Regions from separate parts of the Flavobacterium faecale genome, predicted to be linked through region 1. Evidence: riboswitches for the same ligand, from Rfam matches in the RefSeq annotation. Region 1 holds a riboswitch; the other holds the start of a gene.
The links. A riboswitch is a leader RNA that binds a small molecule or an ion and turns the genes downstream of it on or off. The one in region 1 is predicted to bind S-adenosylmethionine.
Positions count from the first base shown of each region.

Region 2: it holds a riboswitch for S-adenosylmethionine, as region 1 does, so the genes downstream of both, FFWV33_RS13765 (Na+/H+ antiporter NhaC family protein) here and thrA (bifunctional aspartate kinase/homoserine dehydrogenase I) in region 1, are expected to answer to the same signal.

Region 1 covers NZ_CP020918.1:1,556,267-1,563,941, forward strand. The annotation lists gene FFWV33_RS06790 (hypothetical protein) at 1-245, opposite strand, end outside; gene FFWV33_RS06795 (hypothetical protein) at 414-1,046, opposite strand; gene FFWV33_RS06800 (O-acetylhomoserine aminocarboxypropyltransferase/cysteine synthase family protein) at 1,554-2,828, shown strand; gene FFWV33_RS06805 (hypothetical protein) at 3,489-3,689, shown strand; SAM riboswitch class I at 3,864-3,972, shown strand; gene thrA (bifunctional aspartate kinase/homoserine dehydrogenase I) at 4,050-7,436, shown strand; gene FFWV33_RS06815 (OsmC family protein) at 7,607-7,675, shown strand, end outside.
Region 2 covers NZ_CP020918.1:3,219,319-3,226,993, reverse strand. The annotation lists gene FFWV33_RS13785 (YeiH family protein) at 1-224, opposite strand, end outside; gene FFWV33_RS13780 (LysR family transcriptional regulator) at 297-1,193, opposite strand; gene FFWV33_RS13775 (hypothetical protein) at 1,221-3,248, opposite strand; gene fabG (3-oxoacyl-[acyl-carrier-protein] reductase) at 3,323-4,069, opposite strand; gene FFWV33_RS13765 (Na+/H+ antiporter NhaC family protein) at 4,260-5,582, opposite strand; SAM-I-IV-variant riboswitch at 5,639-5,734, opposite strand; gene FFWV33_RS13760 (hypothetical protein) at 5,853-6,278, opposite strand; gene sucD (succinate--CoA ligase subunit alpha) at 6,495-7,367, opposite strand; gene FFWV33_RS13750 (nuclear transport factor 2 family protein) at 7,463-7,675, opposite strand, start outside.

The sequences.
Region 1 (7,675 bases):
GTAAGGTTCATAACTATCAAATCATCTGTAACAAAATTCTTTTTAGATGTCACTGTCACGTTTAAGTCTCTATCACAACTAAAAAACGAACTAATTTCTGAAATATCTTCTGTCGTACTCAATCCATTTATCTTTAGAGAAATTTTATTTGGACTTTCAATGATACTACTATTTTCATCCTTTATTGAATCATTAGAACAACTTATGTTTAATATAAAGATTAGTAGAATTAATGTTTTCTTCATAATTTATTATTATATACGATTTCCCTAGAGTTTCTTCTAACTTCGGTTGGCAGTTTGTCGGCTAAGGCTAGCCTAATCGTTCGGTTAATGACTAAATTTTAAGCACAAAATTATTTTCGAATTAGATCAAGCCCTATCAATTTGACATTCGACGGGTGGCAGAAGTTGTTATTCTTCATATTTCTTTAAAATTTCAATTACCGCTTCGGTACTGAATTTTTCAGTTTCATCTATCATATTTATTAATTCAGGTTTTGAAGATGTAATTTCTTTTAGCTTATTTTTCATATTATTGAATGTACCAACTACAACTGTCTGATTGTTTTCGTTAACAAAATGGTTATTGACTTGAACACTTTGGTCATACGCCTGAGGATAATATTCTATGAACCACTTAATTTTGCCGTCATAAATTACTTCCTGTAAGGATTTGAACATATTGCCACGATTTACGAAAGTTCTTAGGTTTCCTTTTAAATCCTTAAACGTCATATTTTTAACGAGCTCATATGAGATGTAGTTTTTTTTCCCTTCGTTATCTAAAATCGCAAAATATTTATTAATTGAAGTTTCGTTCAATAAAGTTTTATCGAAAAGATTGGTTTCTCCTTTTAATTTTGTCTTAACCGATTTGTCATTTATGAATAAAATTTCAACATCCATCGTCTTTTTATCTTCAATGATAATGTTTTCGGTTGAATAATTTTCTATTGGTTTTAGTTCTTCGATTTTATTCATAACCATTACACAACTAAGAAATAAAGGCGATACTGCTAATACTAATAAATTTTTGATTTTCATTTTTCATTTTTTTGTTATAATTTCTGCTATCTTTTATTTAATCGAAACAAACCTTCGCTTACATTCACACAAAACTATGTAGCTTTACGAATGTTTCATTTTCTCTCCAAATATATTAAAACTTTCCTACAAATAATAAACAAAAAACACTCCCGATCATACCGAAGTTTCGGAAGGCATCCTTGCGATTGTGATAGCCAAGTCAAGAAATATAGTTTAGAGTAGTAGCGTTATAGACGAGAAACGAAATCCTTCCGTTCCCGAATTCATTTAAGTAAATTGTTAATTAATCTAAAATCATTTGGATAAATGGAAATAGTTTAAGAAATTTGGGTAAAAATTGTTAAAAAGATGAAATCAACTTCGTTTTGCATGTGGATGACCAAACAGAAATCGTTCTGGAGTCTTACTATTGCCTAATATGAAGTATATTGATATGGCAAAGCCTCCCGAGAAATTGGAAGGCTTTTTTTTTGAAATAGATACTAATACACTAATAAATAAATCATGAGTACTTTAAAATTTGAAACCAACGCATTACACGCAGGACACGATGTGACCAAACACGCAGGAACACGAGCGGTGCCTATTTACCAAACGTCTTCGTATGTTTTCAATAATTCTGAACATGCGGCTAATTTATTTGGTTTGGCTGAGGCGGGTTACATTTATACCCGATTAAACAACCCAACCAATGATATCTTGGAACAACGTTTAGCAGCGCTTGAGGGCGGTATTGGTGCTGTGGTAACGGCATCGGGTACAGCAGCAATTGTTACAGCTTTATTGACTATGTTGAAAACCGGTGACCACATTGTGGCATCAAGCAGTTTGTATGGCGGAACGTTTAATTTACTGAATTCGACATTACCTCGTTTAGGAATCACAACCACGTTTGTTGATCCCTCTGATGCAGCAAACTTTGAGAAAGCAGCGAATGAGAATACCAAAGTGATTTTTGTGGAGAGCTTAGGGAATCCAAAACTAGATGTATTGGACTTGAAAGCGATTGCTACTGTAGCCAAAGCTTTGAAAGTACCTTTTATGGTAGACAATACCGTAGCATCTCCGGCTTTGTTGAACCCCATTGCACATGGAGCCAATATTGTAATTCATTCTTTGACCAAATATATTTGCGGTAACGGTACGTCTCTTGGAGGGGCTATTATTGATGCGGGTACTTTTGACTGGAGCAGCGGACGTTTTCCTGAATTTACAGAACCAAATGCAGGTTACCACGGTTTGGTGTATCATGAAGCACTTGGAGCAGCCGCTTTTATTGCAAAAGCAAGAATCGAAGGATTACGTGATTATGGTGCAGCATTGAGCCCGTTAAGTGCTTTTCAAATCATTCAAGGTTTAGAGACATTATCGGTACGTGTTCAAAGACACAGTGAAAACGGTTTGGCATTGGCCGAATGGTTGGAAGGACAAGACCAAGTAGCTTGGGTAAACTATCCTGGATTAAAATCAAGTAAATATTATGACTTGGCAAAAGAGTACTTGCCAAACGGTCAAAATGGTTTGGTTACTTTTGGATTAAAAGGTGGATTTGAAGCGGCTAAAAAAGTTGCCGATGACACAAAATTATTTTCGCTATTGGCAAATATTGGAGATACAAAATCATTAATCATACACCCGTCAAGCACAACACACCAACAATTGTCAGAGGAGCAACAACTGGGATCAGGGGTTTCGAAAGATTTAATTCGCCTTTCGGTTGGATTAGAAAATATCGAAGATTTGAAAGCGGATTTGAAAGCTGTTTTTGATACCTTATGATAACGCTTTGGTAAAGTATAAATAACATTCAAATTGGATTTTGATCGTACATTTGAACCGTCAAATCAAGGGAGCGGAATAGAGAAGTTTTAAAAGGAACTTGAAGAAAAAGCTCTTAACTGATTTGTTTTTTGATAATACTATCAAAATTTTGAATCAAAAATACAATTAACTGTTAATTAGTGTAATTAAGGTTAAATTTCTTGGAAAATATGGCTGAGAATTGACATTTATTTATATCTTTGTGAAACAAAAGAAAAACAAAATGAATTTTATTACTTGTAAAAAATCAGTCTTTCAATCAAAGGAAATCCGCAGGAGTGCGATTGCATAATTTATATAGTCAAATAAGATTAAAAATATAGCAAAAGCCTCCTGAGAAATCGGGAGGCTTTTTTGTTTAAAAGTGAAGAAATTAGAAATTCAATCAATAATAAATGGTTACAATTTGTACTTTAAAATATAAGATGTCGACGGTTGCTGTGTTTCATACGCAGAAGCTCGTCTGTTGATACCAAAAAGAAAAGTTTATAACAATAAACCCTTTTGGTATCCAAAACCAAAAGGGTTTTTTTTTCGTATTTCAGAAAGATTAAAGAATATCAATAATAAAAACAAACAAATAAAAGAGTAAAGTAAAACCAATTAAACGCTAAGATTATGAGCACAAGAAGAATCATCACCGGAGCAATCAATTTATTAAGGGGCAGGAGAGGCAGCCGTTTAGAAGCTGGAACAACTGTAGAGTTAACAAACACTAGATTTGGAACAACAGCAAATGCCAAGTCAAAAGGCCAAAAAAATGTGGTCGACACATTATTATTAATGTACTCTAAGGAAAATGAAACACTATTTATATAAAAAGTATTTTAGAAATTTAGATTGAAACGCAAGTAGTCTCTGAGGTTAATAGTTCAGTTCTTACTTGCGTTTTTGCTTGTTGTCGATTTTGTATAAAAATCAAAGTCGGTAAAATTTGTTTGTTAAAAAAAATAGTGGTTTCTTTGTCTTTTAAATGTTCATAAACGTATTGAAATGTTATAAAGAAAGGACGAGGGATTAGACCCGATGACGCCTTAGCAACCCTTCGATTCATCGAAGAAGGTGCTGCATTCTACCACAAACTTATGTGGACAGATAACAAAGCAAACACTGCCCGTTTATGCTACTCTTTCTTTTTCTTATACCATTTCCATATATCATCAATAACACGATTTGAAGTTGGAAAATAAACCATTAAATCTTATTATATCAAATTTTGTTACCGAAAACGGTGCAAAATACCCTTCGCTTGATCTGTCGTATCAAGTCTTTGGTGCGCCTTTGCATACCGCTCCTATTATCCTAATCAATCACGCATTGACGGGTAACTCACAAGTAATTGGAGAAACAGGTTGGTGGAATGATTTGGTTGGAATCGAAAAAACTATTGATGTTCGCAAATATACCATCGTAGCATTTGATGTTCCAGGGAATGGTTTTAATTCACCAATTATCGAAGAGTATCATGATTTTATTGCCAGAGATATTGCTCGCATCTTTGTAGAAGGTCTTCGATACTTAAAAATTGACCATTTGTTTGCCTTGATCGGAGGATCTGTTGGTGGCGGAATTGCTTGGGAGATTTTGGCATTAGAACCAAAACTAGCTGATAATTTTATCCCCATTGCAACCGACTGGAAATCGACCGACTGGTTAATTGCCAATTGCTTTTTGCAAGAGCAAATCTTGAATAATTCAAAAAAACCTATTGAGGACGCTCGTATACACGCCATGTTGTGCTACCGTACACCAGAGTCGTTCAAAGAAAAATTCAATAGACATACCACCGAAAAGTTAGAAACCTTTCAGGTAGAAAGTTGGTTAAACTACCACGGTGAGAAATTAGGGAAACGTTTTCAGCTTTCGGCCTACAAAATGATGAACCAACTCTTAAAAACCATTGATATTACGCGCAATTGTGAATCGCTTGAGTCGGTGATCTCAAAGGTAGATGCCAATATATACATCGTAGGAATCAATTCGGATTTGTTTTTTACAGCAAAGGAGAATAAAGAGACCTACATGGAAATTAAAAAATTTAAAAATAATGTATTCTATAGCGAAATTGATTCCCAGCACGGGCATGACGCTTTTTTGATGGAATACGAACAATTAGACAATTTGTTAGAAGTTGTTTTCAAAAATAAAAAACAGATGAAAATAGTAAAATTTGGCGGTAAATCGTTGGCAAACGGCGAAGGGATCAATAATGTATTGGATATTGTTGTTAATAAAATTCAAAACGAAGAAAAAATAGCCATCGTCGTTTCTGCAAGAGGGAACGCTACTGATGAGCTTGATGATATATTGACCATTGCTGCCAAAAACGGAAATTATAAACCGTTACTAGACAGTTTCAAAGCCTATCAAATAGATGGTTATGAAGGTGTTGATTTTACGGCAGAATTTGAAAAACTAGACAAATTGTTTGAAGGTGTGAGCCTTATTGGTGATTTCAGTGCCAAAATTCAAGATCAAATTTTAGCACAGGGTGAATTGCTTTCGGCTAAGTTGTTGGTGTTTTTATTGAATCAAAAAGGGATTCCGGCTGTACTAGCAGATACGAGAAACTTGATCGTAACCGATTCTAATTTTGGTGATGCTCAACCTTTGGACGCTGTTTCGAAGAAAAATGTGATTCAGATCTTTAAAGAAAACAAAGATTCGGTATTAGTAATTACTGGTTTTATTGCATCGAATGCAAAAAATGATACCACTACTTTAGGCCGAAATGGAAGTAACTACACAGCTTCATTAATAGCCAATTACATTAATGCCGAAGAGTTACAAAACTATACACATGTGGACGGAATTTATACTGCCAACCCCGAAATGGTTTTGGATGCTAAAAAAATAGAGCATTTGTCGTATAATGAAGCGAATGAAATGGCTAATTTTGGTGCCAATATTTTGCACGCCAAAACGATTATTCCACTATTAGAAAAAAATATTCCGCTGCGTATTTTGAATACCTTCAACGATGAAAATCAAGGAACATTAATCACAGCCAATTCAGCAAAAGAAGGAATTAAAACCCTTTCGGTACTTGAGGATGTGGCTTTGGTTAACTTGGAAGGACGCGGATTACTTGGAAAAACGGGTGTTGATGCCCGTATTTTTAGAGTAATGGGAGACAATGATATCAGTGTGAGCATCATTTCACAAGGATCATCTGAGCGGGGAATTGGTTTGGTTGTAAATTCAAACGAAGCTACCAAAGCCATGATCGAATTGGAAAAAGAATTCGAAAATGATTTCTATTCGAAAGATGTGAATAAGATTTCGGTAACTGACAATGTCTCGGTGATTTCGATCATTGGGCAAGATTTGAGCACCTTCCACAAGCCATACACTGCTTTGATTCGTAATAATATTGTGCCTATCCTGTTCAATAATACCGTAACGGGTAAAAACGTGAGTTTGGTAGTTCAAAAAACAGAACTTAAAAAAGCGTTGAACGTAATTCATGGTGAAATTTTTGGTGTAGCAAAAAAAATCAATATTGCCATTTTTGGTCATGGATTAGTGGGGGGTACCTTGATCAATCAGATATTGGAATCAGCGGATGCTATTGAAAAAAGAAAAGGTGTTAAATTGAATATTTTTGCCATAGCCAATTCAAAAAGTGTATTGCTGAACAATAACGGTATTTCGCCAAATTGGAAAAGCGAAATTCAGAGTAACGGCGCAATATATGCTATTGAAGATATTATCGCTTACGCTAAAGAGAATCATTTGGCCAATTTAATTGCTGTTGACAATACAGCGAGTGGGTCATTTGTTGAAAATTATATTACGCTAGCCGAAAACGGATTTGATTTAATCTCTTCCAACAAAGTAGCCAATACGTTGGGGTATGATTTTTATAAAGAGCTACGTGCAACTTTAGAAAAAAATCAAAAAAGTTATTTGTATGAAACCAATGTTGGTGCAGGTTTACCATTAATAGATACTATAAAATTATTGCACCTTTCGGGTGAAAATATCACCAAAATCAAAGGAGTATTCTCTGGAACATTAAGTTATTTATTCAATCATTTCTCTGCCAAAGACGTGCCTTTTAGCGAAATATTAAAAGAAGCAATTGACAACGGATTCACCGAACCTGATCCAAGAGAAGATTTATGTGGAAATGATGTTGGTAGAAAATTATTGATTTTGGCGAGAGAATTGGACTTGCAAAATGAGTTTAGCGAAGTGCAAATTCAGAATCTAATTCCGGAGCATTTACGTGAAGGATCTGCTGCTGATTTCTTGACGAAACTAAAAGAATTCGATCCAATTTATGATAAAATAAAGTCAGAACAGCAACCAAATCACGTACTGCGTTACATAGGCGAACTGTCTGGTGACTTGCAGTACGACAAAGGAAATCTAGAAGTAAAATTAGTATCAGTACCTATGGACACTGCATTAGGTGGATTAAAAGGTTCTGATTCTTTCTTCGAAATTTACACAGAATCGTACGGAGACCGACCAATTGTAATCCAAGGAGCAGGAGCAGGATCGGCAGTGACAGCGAGAGGTGTTTTTGGAGATATTTTGAGGGTTTCGGATAAGGGGTAAAATCCCCCTAACCCCCGAAGGGGGAATATAAGATTTTAGATCAACGATTTATGATTTCTAAATAAAGAGGGTCTAAAATGAATATAAAAACTATATACTAATTAAATAGGGACTTACCTCCAGTCTTGGCTCCCTTCTCGCCGCGGCGAGAGGGTTGGGGAGGGGATAATATGAAAATTACATTAAACAGAGTTAACGAAAACTTCCACTTCGAATTAAAAAATGATCGTGGACATATA
Region 2 (7,675 bases), 1.7 Mb from region 1:
CCCAACCCTACCACCGAAAACTGCAGTAGATAGCGAATAGCAATGTGATTAAAAGGCAAAAAAGGATGCCCAGAAACATTGGCTACTACCAGTCCTAGCAATAATGCTATGGGTGGAGTGACCTCATTGGTGAAGCAAACAATTAATAAAATAACAAAAATTACTTTTTGTAGATTTGGATTAACTTTAATAAAAGTGGTGCTGTTGTTATCATCTTTTTCCATGCTACTTTCAAATTTTCTTAGTACAAAGGTGCACCACTTTCCTCAATATCCAACATTTAAAATAACTATAACTTATAACTTCAAGTTATAATAACTTGAGAGATTATCGATAAAAAAAGAGGTGAGTTGATTTTGATTTCCTTGAAGCGTGATAATATAAAAAAATCTCTCAATACTTAATTCCGTAACATCAATTACGGTTAGTTCATTGTTTATCAATTCTTTATTCACCGCATGGATAGACATAAACGCCACGCAATCAGAATTTAACAAATACGATTTTATACTTTCAGTACTACCCAACTGCATTTCAATTGTTAGCTTTTGAACTTTGACTCCTTGCTTTTTGAGACTATGTTCGATAACTTCCAAGGTACCAGATCCAACTTCACGAGTCAGAAATTTTAAATACTCTAAGTCTGTTATCGAAATGGGCGTTTTATGCGCTAAGGCATGTGTACTTTTACAAACTAAAACAATTTCGTCTTTTAAAAATTCCTGGTACTTAATGTTGGCATTTCGAGATTGTCCTTCTACTATTCCAACCTCTATCTCTTTGTTAACCAAGGCATTTTCGATTTGCTCTGTATTACCGTTTCGAAGATTTATTTTGATATCTTTTAGTTTCGAATGAAAATCTGCTAATAAGGGTGAAATTACATATTGCGAAATTGTGGTACTTGCCCCAAGTCGAAGTGCACCTTGCCTTTCGTTGGTTAAAGCACTCATTTCGAAATCAATATTTCGATAAATATCAAAAATAGTTTTGCAGTTTTTTAGTAAAACAGCTCCAGCTTGCGTCAGTGCAATTTTGCTTCCCGTTCGATCAAAAAGTTTTATTTTATACTGTTCTTCCAGTTCCTGAATATGTTTGCTTACTGCTGGCTGCGAAATATACAATTCACTTGCGGCCTTGGTAAAGCTCAAGCGATTGGCCACGGTAACAAAAACATGCAGTCTAAAATCCATTTTGATATTATTTTTATCTAAAAAGTACTAGAGTAAACCATTATATTTTCGAACAAACCATTCCGTAGAAAGAAATAACGAAATTAATAGCAACAGCCAATACCATTCGATAATCGGAGATTTGCTTGTAACTTTCTTCTGTATTGCTTTGTAATCTTGATCATTTAAAAGTAATTGTACAAGATTTTCTTTTTGGTTCGGAAAATAAAGCTTCCCTCCTGTCTTAAGCGCCAATTGGGATAATTTTTCCGCATCAGCATTTACAAATTGTTTTTCTATATCAAAATCTAAGATTTCGAACGAATTACTGTAACTACTATTTGTATTTAATTCCTTAACCGAAAAAGTATAAGTCCCAGGCGAAAGACCATCGAGATTGACTTTGAAAGCATTATTAGAACGTAGAAAATCGTAATTTTTTACCTCCTTCGTCTTAGTGTTCTTTACTGCAATGGTAAGATGTGCCTTTTCATCGAATTCATAATTTTTATTGAAAAACTGCGCAGTCATTTCGATAGACTCACCTGAATTATAAAAATTTTCATGACTAACAACTAGTGACTTTTTACTGTTATTTGAAGCTAAAAATTGAATAATCTTGTCTATAAATAAATCATATTTTTCAAAAGACTGATCCTTTACGTGCGTATCTAGACGCCATCTCCAACTATTCTCTCCAAAGAGAAAGGCAGAGCGAATTCCTTGATTTTCTACAAAAGTCAGTAAAGGTGCTTTGGTATCAATATTTCTTATTTTTGATGTAAGTAAATTTGAAACTACAGCTTTGGTTGTAATCGTGCCAAACGGATTTTCTAATGGTGGCAAGGCATCAAAACCAATATCTTCTGCTGCAAATTGATTGAATTGACTCTGAAAACTAGCTGTAAATTCTTCAGGTTGTCCACTCATTTTGAAATCAAAAAGGTTTTGATTCTGGTTCAAAAACATAAAATCAGTATGCGTTCCAGTTACAATCCAACTGTTTATTCTAGCCTTTTTAATTAGATCAAATAGGGTTTTAAAACTACTGTTGGGTTGGTACAAAACACAAACTGAATAGTCTGCTAATGATTTGATATCGTTATGCTTAACGATGGTAACTTTGCGTTGTTTATTAGATTCTATTGCACGTTTAAAAGCTGCAATATCCGGATGAGAAATACTAGAAACTAGCGCTATATTTGTCTTTTGATCTAATACTTCAACTGCAAAATTCTTTGAATTATTATACGTATTTTTTTCCCTTTCTATAGAGCTAATAGTTGCTTTGTACACCATTAACCCTACTCTATCCGCTGGTAAAAGTAGACTAATCGTTTGGCTAGTATTTTCCGGAGAAAATGAAACACTTTGTTTGGCTATAATGGACTTCCCATTTGAAATGCTAACTTCTGCACTACAATTTTTATCTCCTGAATAGGATAAGAAAATTTCAACAGGGAATTTATTTTTTAGAAAAGCATATTTATTTACATTCAGTTGAGCAATCTTCAAATCAAATACTTTTATAGTATCTCCAACGACCACAGGAAATATTTTGTTGGTATCAGAAAAACTATAGGTATAATCACTACCTGCAGTTTGATTACCATCTGTAATTACTACTGTGGGATAGATTTGATTTCGATTGTAATTTTTTAGATTTTTTGCTATACCGTCAAAATTGGTTTGACTCCCTTTAAAATCTAAAGTTGTTGTAGCACTAAATTCTTTGTCAAATTGATAGGTCTGCACTTCGAATTTATCATTCAACTCTTTGCTTTCTTTAAAAAACGAAAAAAGATCCTTTGCTGTTTGTCTAGCGTTTAATACGGCAATAGAGCTAGAATTGTCAATCACAATGGCGAAAGCTGGTTTTTCTATTTCTAGTTTGCTAGTTGTAATTACAGGGTTGATCAAAAGTAAAAAAAGACCAAACAAGGATAAAAAACGAATAAAAGCCAAAAACAAATTCAGTTTTGATTTGCTTTTGGCTTTGTATATGTATTGAAAAAATGACAATCCTCCTGCCAATAGCAAAGAAAGTATAAGAAGTAGGATTGTAGCTGCAGTCATATTTAGTAATATAATTTCATTTAAAAGTCGCGGTTATCAATAGTATGCTATAAACCGAGACTATCAACTGTTTACTAAGTTAGCATTCCTCCACAAACATTAAGTGTTTGACCAGTAATGTATGCACTCATATCTGAAGCTAGGAACAAACATGCGTTAGCAACATCTTCAGTAGTTCCACCACGTTTCAACGGAATACCATCTCTCCATCCTTGCACTACTTCTTCACTTAGTTTTGCAGTCATTTCAGTTTCGATAAAACCTGGAGCAATTGCATTGCAACGAATATTACGTGAACCTAACTCTAGCGCTACAGATTTTGTAAAACCAATTACTCCAGCTTTTGATGCTGCATAATTCGTTTGTCCTGCATTACCTTTTACACCAACTACACTACTCATATTGATAATTGAACCAGCACGTTTTTTCAAAAATGTCTTTTGAACGGCCTTGGTCATATTAAATACAGATTTTAAGTTAACTGCGATAACATTATCAAAATCAGCTTCTGAGATACGCATTAGCAAATTATCTTTAGTGATACCTGCATTATTAATTAAGATGTCAATTGTTCCAAAATCTTCTAGAACTTTGTCAACCAAAAGTTGTGCTTCATTAAAATCAGCTGCATTTGATTGATATCCTTTTGCTTTAATTCCTAAAGCATTTAATTCATTTTCCAATGCCAAAGCAGATTCTACAGATGAACTGTAAGTAAAAGCCACATTAGCTCCATGTTTTGCAAAAACCTCTGCTATTCCCATTCCAATTCCGCGACTTGCACCGGTTATAATCGCCACTTTTCCTTCTAGTAATTTCATGTTCAAAAGTTAGTTTAATTTTTATTTGAAGCTATTCCTGCTATCCGTTACAATCTTTTATGTCCGCCGCGGCGCACACAAAAGGATTTTCACTACTATCAGGGCTATCATCTTAGAGTTGTCAAATATAGAGTAATTCCCTTTTTAAAAAAAATTTCAAATTCATTTACCTTATAAAATCGAATCGAATTTATAGTTTAAAAAAACGTTTGACCAATTTATCCCAAAAAGCACTATAAATGGCAACCAAAGTAAAAACGAACAAAAATAAATGATACCAAGCATTACCAATTAAATCCATAAAATCCAATTTCCCTTTTGCAAAACTTAATATTAAAAGTACTTGCGCTCCATAAGGTAATATCCCTTGAATTACACAAGAAAATATATCGAGAATAGCGGCTGTTTTTTTTGAACTCAAATTGTATTCCTCGTTAATTTCCTTTGCAATTCCTCCGGTAATCACAATTGAAACCGTATTATTGGCAATCGCCATATTAGTAAAACCAACCAACGCTCCTATTCCCAATTGAGCTGAGTTTTTACTCTTAATTCTTCTTTTAATTTGGTGTAATAAAAAATCTATTCCTCCCGCCTTATCCACCATCGCTGCTAATCCGCCCGTAAGCATGGACAACAAAAAGATTTCGGTCATGCTAGTGAATCCTTCATAGATTTTTCGAGCAAATTCCATTATCGTAAAATGATTTCCAAAATAACCAATCAATCCCGCCAGTACAATACCTATAATCAAAGTCGAAAATACATCAACTCCCACCAAAGCAAGTACGATAACTAGTATGTAAGGAACAATTGCAAACCATTCAAAACTGGTTTTCGGAATCGTTACTGCTGTAATATCAGAATTTAAACCAAGATAAAAGAATACAAGTATTGTAATAATAGCGGCCGGAAAAGCAATAAATAAGTTAATCTTGAATTTGTCTTTTAATTCGCAACCCAAGGATTGAGTTGCTGCAATTGTAGTATCGGAAATCATCGATAGATTATCACCTAACATTGAACCACCCAATAAAGCACCAGCAATCAAGGGTAATGAAGCGCCACTTGAATTAGCCAAGTCAACCGCAATCGGGCCTATGGCAACGATAGCGCCGACAGAAGTTCCTGTAGCCGTTGATAAAAAAGCAGCAATTAAAAAGATTCCCAAAGGGAAGTAGGCTACATCTATGGTGTTAATTCCTAGGCTTACAACCGCATCAACACCTCCCATGGCCTTACTAACAACTGCAAAAGCGCCTGCTAAAAGATAAATGAGACACATGGTCATTATTTTACTTTCGCCACAACCAGCAATTAAAGTAGCAACTTTTTCCTCGGTTGAACTTTTAAACATTAAAAAAGCAGCTATAATACCAATTAGTACAGCAATTGGTGCAGGTAAGGCATAAAAATCGTCAAGCCAAATACCAGCTCCCAAAAAGGTGAAAATAAAAATAAGTAGCGGTATCAAAGCATAAGCATTGCCCTTTTTTTTCAATAAATGTGTCATAAATCAATTTTATAATGAAATGATTATAACGAAAAACAAAGCTAAAAATGGGAATGTAAAACAACATTTTTTCCAAAGGATTGGCTTATCGTTTTAGCACCTTGCTCGTTGTTGCAGGTTGCTATCTCGTAATGAGATTCGTGATAACGGGTGCAAAAGTACTTATTATTTTATAAAAAAAATAATAGCATAATGCTTTTTATAATTTTAAATTAAAAAAGCCTTACCAAAGTAAAGCTTTTTCAATTGTTTCAATCAAAATGTATCAGCTTAAAAAGCTACATTCCATTTTGGTAATTTTCCGTTTGCTGTCAAGAAATTTTGCAAAACTTGTCCTTCTACAGAAGTTGGGATTCCTTTGTCTTCAGCGTTGAAAGTTTCGAACCAAAGAACTTCAAGTCTTTCAATGTTCTCAATTTTCATTTGCGCTGGCCAAGAATATTTTCTACCTGTTTTTGCAAATTGATGTCCGTTTACAATTTTATCATACAAACCACCATTTTTACTTTTCAAAGAACCATCATTTTGTACTGTTCCAGTAGAACCTACCATGATTAATTCCTTATCATCTCCGTTGATAGCGTTTACGATAAAAACACCACTTCCTTCTGAAGCATTGCAAACATCTTCTAAACTATCATCAATTGTAAAAGTAAAACTGTTGTTTTCTTTGTATTTTTCTAATTCTTTGTACATAACTATTATTTAATTATTTTGAGATTTGCTCGACCCAATTTCATTGATAAAATGTCCTTAAGCTTGAAAATCATTTATTCATCTATCTGATTCTTATTAAATGGCTGCAAAAACAGTCCTTTTTAATAAAGTGCAAATGTATTTCTTTAATTTCATTTTTATACTAAAAAAGCCCCACAAATGTGAGGCTTCTTATATTTTAATTTCAAGAAAAGATTATCCTAAAATTTCTTTTACTTTTTTACCAATTTCAGCTGGTGAATCAACAACGTGAATACCGTTGTCTCTCATAATTTGTTTTTTGGCAGCGGCAGTATCATCAGTACCTCCAACAATAGCACCTGCGTGACCCATTGTTCTACCAGCAGGAGCAGTTTCTCCAGCGATAAAACCAATAACTGGCTTACGGTTACCATCAGCTTTGATCCATTTTGCGGCATCAGCTTCCAATTGACCACCAATTTCACCAATCATGATTATACATTCAGTTTCTGGATCATTCATCAACAATTCAACTGCTTCTTTTGTTGTAGTTCCAATGATTGGATCTCCACCAATACCAATAGCAGTAGTGATACCCAAACCTTGTTTTACTACTTGATCAGCAGCTTCGTACGTTAAAGTTCCAGATTTTGAAACGATTCCTACTGTACCTTTTTTGAAAACAAAACCTGGCATAATACCAACTTTAGCTTCTCCTGGAGTAATAACACCTGGACAGTTAGGTCCGATCAATCTAGCATTTCTAGATTTTACATATCCATTTGCTTTAATCATGTCTGCAACAGGAATACCTTCAGTAATCGCAATGATCACTTTGATACCTGCATCTGCAGCTTCCATAATTGCATCAGCAGCAAAAGCTGGTGGTACAAAAATGATAGTTGTATCTGCTCCCGCTTGCTCAACAGCATCTTTTACTGTATTAAAAACAGGACGATCTAAATGTGTAGAACCACCTTTTCCTGGAGTAACTCCTCCAACAACGTTTGTACCGTATTCAATCATTTGAGAAGCGTGGAATGTTCCTTCACTTCCTGTAAATCCTTGAACAATTATTTTGGAATCTTTATTAACTAAAACACTCATGATATATATTTTATGTAGTTTTTAAATTTGTGTTGCAAAAATATAAAATAGTAGGCAGTAATCTGTAATTGCACTCAGATATTTTAACACAAAATTCAGGGTTTTTGACTATTTTGGAAACCTCTGAATAATTTATCGTCTTTTATCTCCCAGATCACCATGAAATAACCAAGTAACATCTCTTCTCTTGGATTCTCAATCGTCTTTACAAAATGTGAATATCGCACACAAACTTTATTGTCTTCTGCAATAATTTGACTAATTCTTACTTTTGTTCGAACATACGCTTTTCCTAATGTTTCTATCAA